DNA from 2 places in the Arthrobacter sp. 'calajunan' genome. Region 1 is predicted to be linked to the other one. Evidence: riboswitches for the same ligand, from Rfam matches in the RefSeq annotation. Region 1 holds a riboswitch; the other holds the start of a gene.
The links. Region 1 has a riboswitch for glycine ahead of cycA (D-serine/D-alanine/glycine transporter). Riboswitches for the same ligand answer to the same signal wherever they lie in the genome.
Positions count from the first base shown of each region.

Region 1 (6,738 bases):
AGCAGGATTCTCATGTCTCGGACGCACATGGCACAGGGCGTGGACGAGGGCTGGACCTAGGCGTCTTAGCCGGATTCGGAAATGAATTCGTCTCCTTCGGTCCAGTGAAAGTATTCATGGATGGTTCTCTGCTTGGTGCTACGGCTGCGGTGACAGAGGACTACTGCGGGCATTCGCATAACACTGGATACCTGTTGAACACTCCCGAGGAATACCGAGAAAGCGTTTCCGCGGCGTACCGGGCCGGCTGGCCTGTAGCGCTTCATGCAATTGGCGATGCGGCCATCGATCTGGGCATAGAAATCATTGCGGAGCTACAGGAACGCTATGGCCTTAACGCATTGCCGAATCGCATCGAACATTTCGGCATTGCTAGGCCCGATCAAGTCTCTGCTGTAGCTAGCCACGGAATCGTAGTGACACCGCAGGCATCATTCATCGGGCCGCTGGGCGACCAGTTCGCAGCATTAGTCGGACCGGATCGCGAGAATTGGCTATATCGCGGCCAGTCGTTGTTGGACGCTGGTGTACTGGTTGCCGGCAGTTCAGACCTTCCTGTTGCAGATAACAACGTGCTTCGAGCAATTGATTCCGCAGTGACGCGGCGAACCGACAAGGGACTGGTCCTCGGAGGATCCGACGAATGTCTCTCGCCTCTGGAGGCCTTGCGCCTGTATACCGTCAATGCTGCAAAAGGTACTGGACAGTTCGAGGATCGAGGATCGCTTTCCCGAGGCAAGCTGGCCGACTTTGTCGTGCTCTCGGAATCGCCGCTGGAGGCTGACGAAATCGCAGCCATTGAGGTACTCGGGACTTACGTCGGAGGCCGATCAAGCTTCACCAAGTCAGAAATTCCCGCCCATGTGTAGACCCACAGGGTGCAGGTCAATAGATTAAAATTCAGGAGAGAAGATGAAAATCCATCACGAATCGTTCTTGGCAGACTTCGCTTCAATGAGCCGCAACGGTGCCACACCTGGTGGTGGCGTTGACCGACAGGCAGCTACGACGGCAGACGGACAAAATCGAAACTGGTTCCGTGGGCTAGTGGAGGGCCACGGGTTCTCCGTCCACTATGACAACGTGGGCAACCAGTTTTCCCTACTGGAACTATCTCCAGGAGCTCCATGGATCGCTGTGGGATCGCACCTTGATTCACAGCCATTGGCAGGGCGTTTCGACGGCGCGTATGGCGTTTTGGCAGGGGCCCACGCTGCATTACGCGTGCGTGAAACCATACAAGACAACGAATCAGCGAAATTCAATATTGTTGTCGTCAACTGGTTTAACGAAGAAGGCTGTCGTTTCAAGCCATCCATGATGGGTAGCGCAGTTTTTACGGGTAAGCTTCCAGCCCCGCAGGTTCTGGCAACAACTGATCCTCACGGTGTGAGTGTTCGCGAAGCTCTCGAATCAATTGGAACCATAGGTGATTTTGAGATCGAGGTGGCTGCATACGTAGAGATCCACATTGAGCAAGGACGCTCTATGGAAGACCAGGGGCTAGACATAGGGCTGGTCGAATCGACCTGGGGTGCAAACAAGTACGAATTCATAGTTCACGGGGAACAAGCGCATACCGGAGCTACCATCATTGCAGACCGACAAGATGCCTTGCTTGGTGCCAGCGCGCTCGTCGTCGCTGCGCGAGAGGTCGCTTTGGAACATTCCACCGATGAACACATGGTAATCACCTCCTGCGGCGAATTCTCCGTGTACCCCAACTCGCCCGTGGTTGTAGCTAGTCGTGTAAATCTTCTGGTGGATCTTCGATCTACCGATGCTGACGTACTAGCCGCAGCGGATGCGGATCTGCGCTCCCGTGTGAAGCGAATCGAAAAGCTGGCAAATGTCAGCATCGAACGGGGTGCTGAGCATGTCTGGGCTGCAAAAGCCTACGATCAGGCGGGACTCAAGCTGGCTGCCGACGCAGCGCAATCCCTGGGCCTCCGGCATGGGGTAGTCCGGACACTGGCCGGACACGATTCAACGAATATGAAAGACATTGTCCCAACCATCATGTTGTTCGTCCCCAGCGTGGATGGTATCAGCCACAATGAACGCGAGCTGACACACGACAAGGACATGCTAGCTGGACTAGATCTTCTCGCCGAAGTACTTCATCGCGTTGTACAAGGCCAATTCGTTCCAGCGGATGCGCTCCTTGTCTCTGCAACCGGGCAGTCTCAGTAGATCATGCTCGGCGACGAATATTGGCGCCCTTAAACTCGTTTTTGGGGCGCCAATTGGAATGGCTTCTCCCACGCGGTCTTAGTTCTGCTTTTGCTCGACGTGCTTCTGCTGACCCACGACGATGCCGATCGCCACGCTCAGCGCCGCACCGGTGGCCGCCCCGAGCACCGTCATGGTGACCCGGTCAACCAGCAGCACCATGGGATCCTCGGGGCTGGCGAGGTGTACCATGAGCAGCGCGACCATGGTCATGAAGACCATGCCCACCGCGTAATTGCGCAGGATGACGACCTCGATGCAGAACTGGCCGACCAGCGCCACCGCAAGCAGCACCCAGAGATTGGGTTCGAAGACGAACACCGCCCAGGTCAGCAGCACGCCGATGCAGGTTCCGACGCAGCGTTGCAGGGCCCGGGCAACCCGGCTGTGGACGGTTGCCCCCATCACCCCGGAAATTGCGCCAAGGCTCGCCCAGTACCAGTGGTCTCCCCCAAGAAGATAGGCCACGACACCGGCCAACAAGACGGCGATGCCCATGCGCACGGATTCATGGACCGATTTCTCGGTCGGCGCCCAGGTCGGTTCCGCCTTCAGCGCGGCCGCCAGTCGGCCGCGTCGGGCCGACAGCCCGAGCATGACCAGCAGGCTGAACAATGCGGTGCCCGCACCGACCAGCAGCACCCCGATGAAGCTTTCGCCGCTTGCCGGAACCGAGAGGCAGGCACCGCCGGCGAACACCGCGAAGATCGGTCCCGGCGGAAGCCAGCGCACCCCGCGCGACACCAGATTGGAGCCGAAGGCGATCACGGCCAAGACAAGTGCATCGACGATGAACGGCGTCTGGAGAAAGGAGAACAGCGTGCCCAGCAGCATGGATGCTACCTGCACCGCGCCGCAGCTGAGCTGCTGCCAGAAGCGGACCGCGTAGTTGTCGTAGCGGCCGAAGACTGCGCAGAAGGCGCCGAACCCTGCATACATCGCCCAATCCATCCGTCCCAGGCTGGCGAGGATGAGCAGCGGCACCGCCAGGCAGAACGTGGCCCGGGCCGCGGGCCGCAACGCCGGCATGCGCGGGGCGACGGCAACGCTGTGCTTCCAGATCTGTTGTGCGTGGGCAATCACGGGCGAGCTTCCTCCTCGCTGGCGACTACCAGCTGCAGCAGGCCGCGCAGCTGGTCGCGCTGGGCCGCATCCAGCACGCTGTAGATCTTCTCCTCGCCTTCGCGGGCCGCTTCGACGGCACGGTCCGCAAAACGACGCCCTTCAGCGGTCAGCTCGATGAGCCGGCGGCGGCGGTCCGCCGGGTCCACGGTGCGCTGCAGCGTACCGTGCGCTTCCAGCCGGTCGAGGTAGGCGACCATATGGCCGCGGTTGATATTGGCCCGGTCGGCCAGGTCGTTCTGGTACATCGCGCCGGACTCTTCCAGTGCGCTGATGATCGTGAAGTGGTGGCGCGTCAGCCCCTCGGCGTCCATGAGCGCACCGAGCGCCGTGGTACCCACGCGCCCAACCCGGGTCGCCAGATAACTCAAGGAGTTCCATTGGAATTGGGGCGGTTTCTGTTCATTCACCCACCGAGAATATCATTTCACAATGAAATGATTTCATAGCGGGACAGATTGCCGCCCCGAACGCGACCCAGGGGCGGGAACCTGGGGTCTCATATTAAGCGTTGCGCCGTTTCAAACTTTAAGCCACAAGACGGAATTGAAACGCACTTGTCAATAAGGATTTTCGAAAGGACCTTTTGAGGCTTTACGATGATTTTCCGGCAGATTCAATTTGCATCGCTTCACGTTTCCAAGGCATACTGTGATGGCAGTCACCAAACAGCCATTGATGCGTGGCGGGAGAGCCCCGTCCTGAACCAAGGGCGGGCGCCGTAGGAGCAATTCCTCCCCGGGAAACTCTCAGGCCCCCGTACCGCCACGAACAGGCACATCTGGAAAGTAGCGCGATGAAGGTCGCGCTCACCGAAGGAGCAGGCTTCGCCCAGTATTCGGCGCGAAGTGAAAACTCTCAGGTACGCAAACAGATTGGGGAGGAACATCAGAACAGTGCCGCACTCGCGGGCACGCCCATGATGCTCCCCCGTGGTCGCGGCAGGCACTTGCTTTGAGCGCTTGAGCCTTATGCGGCCGAAAACAGGAGAACACCACGATGCGCGTGTTCGAAGGTAGCGCTGTCCGCGGACAGGCCCACCGGCTTGTCCCGGATTGCGTCGGGTGCGGGATCCCCCACTCCCGGAAGGCGCCTGAATGAGCTCAACCAGCTCTGCCCCCAAGCTCGAACGCGGACTCTCCAATCGCCATATCCAGCTCATCGCAATCGGCGGCGCCATCGGCACCGGCCTGTTCATGGGCTCCGGCAAGACCATCGCCGTCGCCGGCCCCTCGGTCATCTTCGTGTACATGATCATCGGCTTCATGCTCTTCTTCGTCATGCGCGCCATGGGCGAGCTGCTGCTGAGCAACCTCAACTACAAGACCTTCGCCGACTTCGCCGGCGACCTGCTCGGCCCCTGGGCCGCCTTCTTCACAGGCTGGACCTACTGGTTCTGCTGGGTTGTCACCGGCATCGCGGATGTCGTGGCCATCGCGCACTACGTCGCCTTCTGGTGGGGCGACCTGCCCCTGTGGATCCCGGGCCTGGCCTGCATCGTCCTGCTGCTGGTGCTGAACCTGAGCACCGTGAAGGCCTTCGGCGAAACCGAATTCTGGTTCGCCCTGGTCAAGATCATCGCCATCGGTGCGCTGATCGTGGTGGGTCTGGCCATGGTCATCACTGGATTCCAGCACAACGGCATCAGCTCTTCCTTCTCCAACCTCTGGGCGCATGGAGGTATGTTCCCGAACGGCGCCATGGGCTTCGTGGCCGGCTTCCAGATCGCAGTGTTCGCCTTCGTGGGCATCGAACTGGTCGGCACCACCGCGGCCGAGACCAAGGACCCGGAGAAGACCCTGCCCAAGGCGATCAACTCGATCCCGCTGCGCATCCTGTTCTTCTACGTCGGCGCGCTGCTGGTGTTGATGATGGTCGAGCCGTGGACGCTGTTCTCCGCCGAGGAATCCCCGTTCGTCGGCATGTTTACCCTGGCCGGGCTGGCCGGCGCCGCGGGCATCATCAACTTCGTGGTGCTCACCTCCGCCACCTCCAGCGCCAACTCGGGCATCTACTCGACCTCGCGCATGCTGCGCGGCCTGGCATTGGAAGGCGACGCCCCGAAGAAGTTCGAGCGGCTCTCCTCCCGCAAGGTGCCGCGCAACGCGCTGATGTTCTCATGCATGTTCCTGCTGGCAGGCGTCGCGCTGCTCTACAGCGGCGACTCGGTGATGGCGGTGTTCACGCTGGTGACCACCATTTCAGCCCTCTGCTTCATGTTCGTCTGGTCGATCATCCTGCTCAGCTACCTGGCTTACCGGGCCCGCCGCCCGCAGCTGCATGACGCCAGCGCCTTCAAGATGCCCGGCGGACGGTTCATGCCGTACGTCGTGCTGGCATTCTTCGTCTTCATCCTGTGGGCGTTGACCACCCAGGCCGACACGCTGGTCGCGCTGATCGCCACCCCGCTCTGGTTCATCGGGCTGGGCATCGGCTACCTGGGGGTCCGCCGCGATCCGAAGCACGAGGCGCTGCGCCTGGCCCACGCCGGCAAGGTCGCCCACGAGCGCCGCGAGGCGGCCGCCTACCGCAGCACCGTGTCAGCCGGCGCAGCCCAGGCCGAGAAGGCCAAAGAAAGCATCGACAGCTAGCGCCTTTGGGCAACCATCGAGGGCCTCGCAACGTCACGGGATGACGGTGCGAGGCCCTTGGCGTCAGCACGGGAGAACAGGCCGGCGGCTACCGGCTCGCGGCCAGGTCTTCCAGCAGGAACTTCGCGCCGAGCTCACCGATCAGCACCGCCGGGGCGTTGGTGTTGCCGGTGGTGATGCGCGGCATAATGGACGCGTCGATGACCCGCAGGCCCTTCAGCCCGTTGAGCTTCAGCCGCGGATCCACCACCGCCTGCGCGTCGACGCCCATACGGCAGGTGCCCACCTGGTGGTGGTAGGTCACCACGTTGTTGCGGATGTAGTCCTCCAGCGCCGCGTCGTCCTGCACCTCGGCGCCCGGATAGACCTCCACCGCTCCCCAGTCCCCAGCCAGCGCCGGCTGCGCCATGATGTCGCGGCACTGCTTGATGGAGAACAGGAACGCGTCCATGTCCCGCCGGTCATCCAGCGCGTTGAGGTCGATGCGCACCGGGTCGTCCAGCGACGGCCCGGACAGCGTCAGCTCGCCGCGGCTGTGAGGGGCAATGATGCCCGAGTGCAGGGTGAATGCCGTGCCTTGAACCGGTTCCATGCCCGGCGAGTACATCGGCACGGAGAAGAAGATCGGCTGGGTGTCGGGCACGTCCAGATCCTCCCGCGACTTGGCGAACAGGTGGGTCTGCGACACCGAGATGCCGGTGCGCGGCGCCGGGATGTCCTTGGCAGTGGTCTGCCCGATCACCGGGGCCAGCAGGTGGTCGTGCAGGTTCTTGCCGACCTGCGGGGCATCCAG
Region 1 covers NZ_JBKZDY010000003.1:123,699-130,436, reverse strand. Annotated here, with positions in the region: gene RF641_RS05445 (amidohydrolase) at 1-869, shown strand, start outside; gene RF641_RS05440 (M20 family metallo-hydrolase) at 913-2,193, shown strand; gene RF641_RS05435 (FUSC family protein) at 2,272-3,315, opposite strand; gene RF641_RS05430 (MarR family winged helix-turn-helix transcriptional regulator) at 3,312-3,764, opposite strand; glycine riboswitch at 4,031-4,129, shown strand; glycine riboswitch at 4,130-4,238, shown strand; gene cycA (D-serine/D-alanine/glycine transporter) at 4,452-5,945, shown strand; gene RF641_RS05420 (GMC family oxidoreductase) at 6,034-6,738, opposite strand, start outside.

Region 2 (6,738 bases), 360 kb from region 1:
GGCTGCCACGATCTATGAACTTGAACTGGGCTTCCTCGACCCGCAGATCCGCACCAGCTTCGCCGAGCTGAGCGATTTCCTGCATCCGGGATACCAGGAAGTCACTCGCGGCGGGGGGCTGCTGGATGTCGCCACGGTGCGCACCCAGCTCGAAGCCGGGGCGCAGCTGCCTGCCACCGGCGAGGTGCAGGTGCTCACCGCCCGCGAGGTCGACAGGGATCTGGCCCTGCTGGCCTACCGCATGAAGGTCGAGGGCTTGCCGATCCTCGTGGTCTCCTCATGGTGGCAGCGCACCGAGAGCGGCTGGAAGCTGCGCTTCCGCCAGGAAACCGTCCAGCAGTAGCCGCAAGGCGATGGGCATCCCGCCCCAAACGGCGAAGGCACGAACCCCGCAGGGTTCGTGCCTTTGCCGTTTTGCCGGGGCGGATTGCTAGAAGTGCCCCGAGGAGATGTTGCCCTTTTTGTAGTTGATGCGGTTGGCCAGCCAGTTGACCGCCCAGAGCGCGACGCCAAGGGCCAGCAGCAGCCCCGCAATCTCATACTGCACCCAGTCCGCGCGCGAGCGGGCCCATGGCCCGATCAGGAAAGCGCTGGTGGCGGCGCCGAGGATCGGGATGATCGTCGGTGCGCGGAAGGAATCCTCCGGCGCCTTGTCGCGGCGCAGCACCAGCAGTGCGATATTGACCATCGTGAAGACCACCAGCAGCAACAGGGCGGTGGTGCCGCCGAGCGAGCCGACGATCCCGCTTTCGGTATCCAGGTTCACGTAGACCACCAGCGCGATGGCCAGCAGCGTGGTGAAGATGATCGATAGCGTCGGGGTGCGACGCTTGGAATGCACCTTGCCCAGCACCTGCGGCAGCACACCCTGGCGGGCCATGCCGTAGAGCAGGCGGCTGGCCATGAGCATGTTCATCAAGGCGGTGTTGACCACGGCGAAGACCGTCAGGAACGGGAAGATCGCGTCCACCGGCAGGCCCGGGGCGCCGATGCGCACGACATCGAGCAGGATGCCCGCGTCAGGATTCTTCGGGTTCAGCAGGTCGCCGGTGGGGATCACCATGATGATGGTGACCGCGACGAGCATGTAGATCACGGCGCAGATGCCCAGGCTGATGAGCATGATGCGCGGGAAGGTCTTGTTGGGGTTCTTGGTTTCCTCGACCAGATTCACCGAATCCTCGAAGCCGACCATCGCGAAGAACGCGATGGCGGTGCCCATGGTGACCGCTGCGAACAGGCTGCGGTCCTCGGGGGCCTCGAAGACCACCAGTCGGCTGATGTCGCCGTGGCCGCTGGCGATGGCGCCGATGCCGATGGAGATGATCACTGCCATGATGCTCAGGGAGATCACCGTGAGCACCATGTTGAACTTGACCGATTCCCCGACGCCGCGCAGGTTGATCAGGGCCAGGATCACGATGATCGCGATGGCGGCGAACATACCGGCTTCGGGTGTGGTCGGCACGCCCTCGATGAATTGGCCGAAGCCGATCAGCAGGTTCTGCCCAACCAGGGTGGCCGAGGTCGCGGCGCTGGTGATGCCGGAGCAGGCCACCGTGAAGGCCACCAGAAAGGTGACGAAATGTATGCCGAAGGCCTTGTGAATATACAAAGCAGCGCCCGCCGCGTGAGGATACTTGGTGACCAGCTCCATGTAGCTGAAGGCGGTCAGCGTCGCAATGGCGAAGGCGATCAGGAACGGCAGCCAGGCGGCGCCGCCGACCTGTCCGGCGACCTTGCCGGTGATCGCGAAGATGCCTGCGCCGATGATGTCGCCGATGATGAGGAACATCAGGAGTTTGGGGCCGATGACCCGCTTGAGTTCGGCGGGTTGTCCGCCTGGAGTTGAGTCTTCTCGGGTTGCAGTCATAGGCGGATGAGCCTTTCCAATCTTCGATTCGAGCTGAAGAATGCGACATATTTTGTCGTCGTCTATTCAATGGGCGAAATCGATCACTATGCTAACAGCAATAAATGCTTGTCGTTCCGGCCTTTTTCGGAGGATATTCCTCCGTTTATTGAGAATGGCTCTTTGAGGAACTTATGGTTCAGGCATGATTTCGCCGGAGAACGCGAATTTCCGCTGCGGCTACTAGTGTTAGTTGCAAAGAGACATGCTTTCGAAGGATTTAGATGGAATCGGTCATAACTGACGACTTTGCCCCGCTCGCGCAGGCGCTGCAGGACCGTGCCGCAGTGGAGGACGGCTACTCGGCGCAGCTGGCCGTGTACCACCGCGGCGCCCTGGTGTTGAGCCACAGCGTGGGGGAGCACCTTTCGGGGGATGCGCTCACCTGCGTGTTCTCCTGCACCAAAGGGCTCAGCGCACTGGTCATCGCCCTGCTGGTCCAGGACGGGCTGATCGATCCGGTCGCCCCGATCACCGACTACTGGCCCGAATTCGGCACCCACGGCAAGGGCAAACTGAGCGTCGGGGAAGTGCTCAGCCACCAGGCCGGAGTGCTGGGCGTCCCCGGCGGGGCGCCCAGTCAGGTGTTGCTGAACTCCTTGGAATATGCCAAGATCCTCGCCACCATGCCGAGCATCTGGCCGCTGGGCCAGAACATCGTGGGCTACCACGCCATCACCATGGGTGTGCTCATGGAGGAACTGGTCCGCCGGGTCACCGGCAAAGAGCTGAAAGAGGTCTTCGAGGAACGCATCCGCAAGCCCCTGGGCGTGGACGCGTATATCGGGCAGGACGACTCGCTGGAACCGCGCTACCGTGACGTGCTCCCCGCCGCCCCGGCCGAACCGGCATTCTTCGACCCCTTCTCCCCGGCAGGCCTGGCAGTCAACTCGGCCTCCGGGTTCGCGCTGGACAGCGGTCCGGTCTACAACTGGCACGAGCTGGCCAACTCCCGGCAGGTCCGCAGGCTCGGCCCGGCCTCCATGGGCGGCGTCGCCGATGCCCAGTCGCTGGCGGCCATCTACGCGGCCTCCTTCGGCCCGGTGCCCTCACTTGGCGCCGCCCGGGGGTTCCTGAGCGAGGACACCTGGTCCCGGGTATCCGCGGAGCTCGTCTACGGGCACGACCGCACCAACGGGCTGCTCCAGGCCTTTGCCCTGGGATTCATGAAGGCCACCGCCCGCAACGACTATGGTTCGATCTTCGCCTACGGCCACGACGGGGCGAACTCCTCGCTGGCCTTCGCCGATCCGGCCTACCAGCTCGGCTTCGCCTACATTCCGTCGCGCAACGAGGGCGAGAAGAGCATTTCCACGGGCGTGCAGCTCAGCCAGCTGGCGCGCCAGGTGGTTATCGGCAAAATGATGCAGGCCAAGGGCTAGGAGGAAGAGCATGGCAAAGTTTCTGGCAATGGGGGACTCCTTCACCGAAGGCGTTGGCGACGACGATCCGCTGCGCCCCAACCAAGTGCGCGGCTGGGCGGACCGGGTGGCCGAGGTGCTGTGCGCCCGCGGCGACTGGGAATACGCGAACCTCGCGATCCGCGGCAAGAAGATCGGGCAGGTGATCAACCAGCAGATGGACCAGGCGCTGTCCATGAAGCCCGACGTGGTCTCCCTCTACGCCGGCGGCAACGACATCCTGCGGCCCAAGGCCGACCTCGAGGCGCTGATGCGCAGCTACGACAGCATGGTCAAGCGCTTCGCCGATGCCGGGATCACCGTGCTGCTGTTCACCGGCTTCGACACCGTCGACTCGCCGCTGTTCTCCAAGACCCGCCCGCGCACCGCGATCTACAACGAAAAGGTGCGCGAGATCGCCGACCGCTACAACACCCTGGTCGCCGACTACTGGCGTTGGCGCGAATTCTCGGACGTGCGCTACTGGGCCGTGGACCGCCTGCACATGGGCACCGCTGGCCACACGCTCATGGCCGCCAAGGTGCTGGACGTGCTCGGAACCCACGGCGTCACCGAGGGCAATTGGTCCTCCGACATCGAAGTTCCGGTGCTGCCAGCGGCTGCGGTGAACGCCCCCGGTCAGAAGCTGCGCCAGGACCTCGGCTGGGCCCGGGAATACCTGGCTCCATGGGTCAAACGCCGCCTGACAGGCACTTCCTCGGGGGACAGCCTGAGCGCAAAATACCCGGACTACATCCGGCTGGGCGCGGAAAGCAGCTAGCGCTCGTCATGCAGGGGCTCCGGGGCCGAAAGATTGTTTGCAGTTGGCCCCGGGGCGGGTACCATGGGAGGTGTGTTGTGGGTCATTGGCCCGCAACCGAAGCCATAGAAGGATGGCGGGAGAGTCCCGTTCACACCATGGACGGGCGCCGTAGGAGCAATTCCTCCCCAGGAAACTCTCAGGCACCCGTACCGCCATCAAGAGGCAACTCTGGAAAGTAACCGGCCTGTTCCGGTTCACCGAAGGTGCAAGCAACCGGTTTGGTAGGCCGGCTGCGTAAAACTCTCAGGTTGTGCAACAGGGATGGGGAGGGACAGCGACCTTCCTTTGGCATGCGCCAAGACAGATCCCCATGGAGACACCTGCACCATGACCATCACGCAGACTTCTGCTAACACGAACAGCGAATTCGTGTCCCGCCATATCGGCCCGCGTCAGTCCGACGTCGAGACCATGCTCCAGACCCTTGGCTACAACAGCCTGGACGAGCTGATCGACACGGCAGTTCCCGCCGACATCCGCCAAGATGCCGCTCTGGACATCCCGGATGCACTGACCGAGACCGAGGCACTGGCCCACCTGCGTGAGCTGGCCTCCAAGAACGTCATGAAGACCCAGATGATCGGCCAGGGTTTCTACGACACCATCACCCCGGCAGTCATCCGCCGCAACATCGTCGAGAACCCGGCCTGGTACACCGCCTACACCCCGTACCAGCCTGAGATCTCCCAGGGCCGCCTCGAAGCCCTGCTGAACTTCCAGACCATGGTCATGGACTTGACCGGCATGCCGATCGCCAACGCCTCGCTGCTGGACGAATCCTCCGCCGCCGCCGAAGCCGTGCTGATGATGCGCCGCGCCAACAAGAAGAAGTCCAACGGCAAGACCGTGCTGGACTCCAACATCTTCCCGCAGACCATCAAGGTCGTGCAGGGCCGTGCCGATGCGCTGGGCTTCGAGGTCGAGGTCGCCGACCTGTCCGCGGGCTTGCCGGAAGGCGACATCTCGGGCATCGTGCTGCAGCAGCCGGGCAACGACGGCTCGATCGCCGACCACGCCGAGGTCATCGCCGCCGCCAAGGCCGCCGGCGCGATGGTCACCGTGATCGCCGACCTGCTCTCGCTGACCATGATCGCCGCCCCGGGCGAGCAGGGAGCCGACATCGCGGTCGGCAACACCCAGCGCTTCGGCGTGCCGCTGTTCTTCGGCGGCCCGCACGCCGCCTACATGGCCGTGGCCAAGGGACTTGAGCGTTCCATGCCGGGCCGCCTGGTGGGTGTCTCCACCGACGACGCCGGCACCAACGCCTATCGCCTGGCCCTGCAGACCCGCGAGCAGCACATCCGCCGCGAGAAGGCCACCTCCAACATCTGCACCGCCCAGGCGCTGCTGGCCATCTGCGCCTCGATGTACGCCGTCTACCACGGCCCTGCAGGCCTGAAGCAGATCGCCACCCGCGCCCACAACCACGCCCGCGTGCTGGCCAGCTCCCTGGTCGCCGGCGGCTTCGAACTGGCATCGCAGGCCTTCTTCGACACCGTGGTCGTGACCGTCAAGGACGCCGAGGAAGTCATTGCCAAGGCCAACGATGCAGGCATCAACCTGCGCAAGGTCTCCGGCACCCAGGTCGGCATCTCCACCGACGAGACCACCACCTCCGCCACCGTCAAGGCCCTGGCCGGCGTCTTCGGCGTGGAACTGTCAGCACCGGAAGGCTTCGAGATCCCCGAGGGCCAGGTGCGCACCAGCGCCTACCTGACCCACCCGATCTTCAACACCATCTCCTCCGAGACCCAGATGATGCGCTACCTGCGCCGCCTCTCGGACCGCGACCTGGCCCTGGACCGCACCATGATCCCGCTGGGCTCGTGCACCATGAAGCTGAACTCGGCCGCCGAGATGGAATCCATCACCTGGCCTGAGTTCGCCTCCATCCACCCGTACGCCCCGGCAGCGCAGACCGCCGGTTGGCGCGAGTTGATCACCGACCTGGAAGGCCGCCTGACCGCGATCACCGGCTACGCCGGCGTCTCCATCCAGCCGAACGCCGGCTCCCAGGGCGAGTACGCAGGCCTGCTGGCGATCTCCGACTACCATGCTTCGCGCGGCGAGTCGCAGCGCAACGTCTGCCTGATCCCCGCCTCGGCCCACGGCACCAACGCCGCCTCGGCAGTGCTGGCCGGCATGAAGGTTGTGGTCGTCAAGACCGCAGCCGACGGCACCATCGACGCCGGCGACCTGGATGCCAAGATCGAGGCCAACAAGGACGTGCTGGCCGCGATCATGATCACCTACCCGTCCACCCACGGCGTGTACGACGCCGACGTGCGCGAGGTCTGCGGCAAGATCCACGACGCCGGGGGACAGGTCTACATCGACGGCGCGAACATGAACGCCCTGGTGGGTCTCGCCCAGCCGGGCAAGTTCGGCGGCGACGTCTCGCACCTGAACCTGCACAAGACCTTCTGCATCCCGCACGGCGGCGGCGGTCCGGGCGTCGGCCCGATCGGCGTGGGCGAGCACCTGGTGCCGTTCCTGCCGGGCGACGCCTCGGGCACCTACTCCGAGCGCGACGGCGTGCCAGTGGTCGCCACCGCCTTCGGCTCGGCCGGCGTGCTGCCGATCTCTTGGGCCTACATCGCGAT
Region 2 covers NZ_JBKZDY010000003.1:484,565-491,302, forward strand. Annotated here, with positions in the region: gene RF641_RS07120 (RNase H family protein) at 1-343, shown strand, start outside; gene RF641_RS07125 (APC family permease) at 431-1,873, opposite strand; gene RF641_RS07130 (serine hydrolase domain-containing protein) at 2,137-3,294, shown strand; gene RF641_RS07135 (SGNH/GDSL hydrolase family protein) at 3,305-4,093, shown strand; glycine riboswitch at 4,200-4,297, shown strand; gene gcvP (aminomethyl-transferring glycine dehydrogenase) at 4,463-6,738, shown strand, end outside.
Region 2: linked by a shared signal. The riboswitch ahead of gcvP (aminomethyl-transferring glycine dehydrogenase) and the one ahead of cycA (D-serine/D-alanine/glycine transporter) in region 1 are both predicted to bind glycine.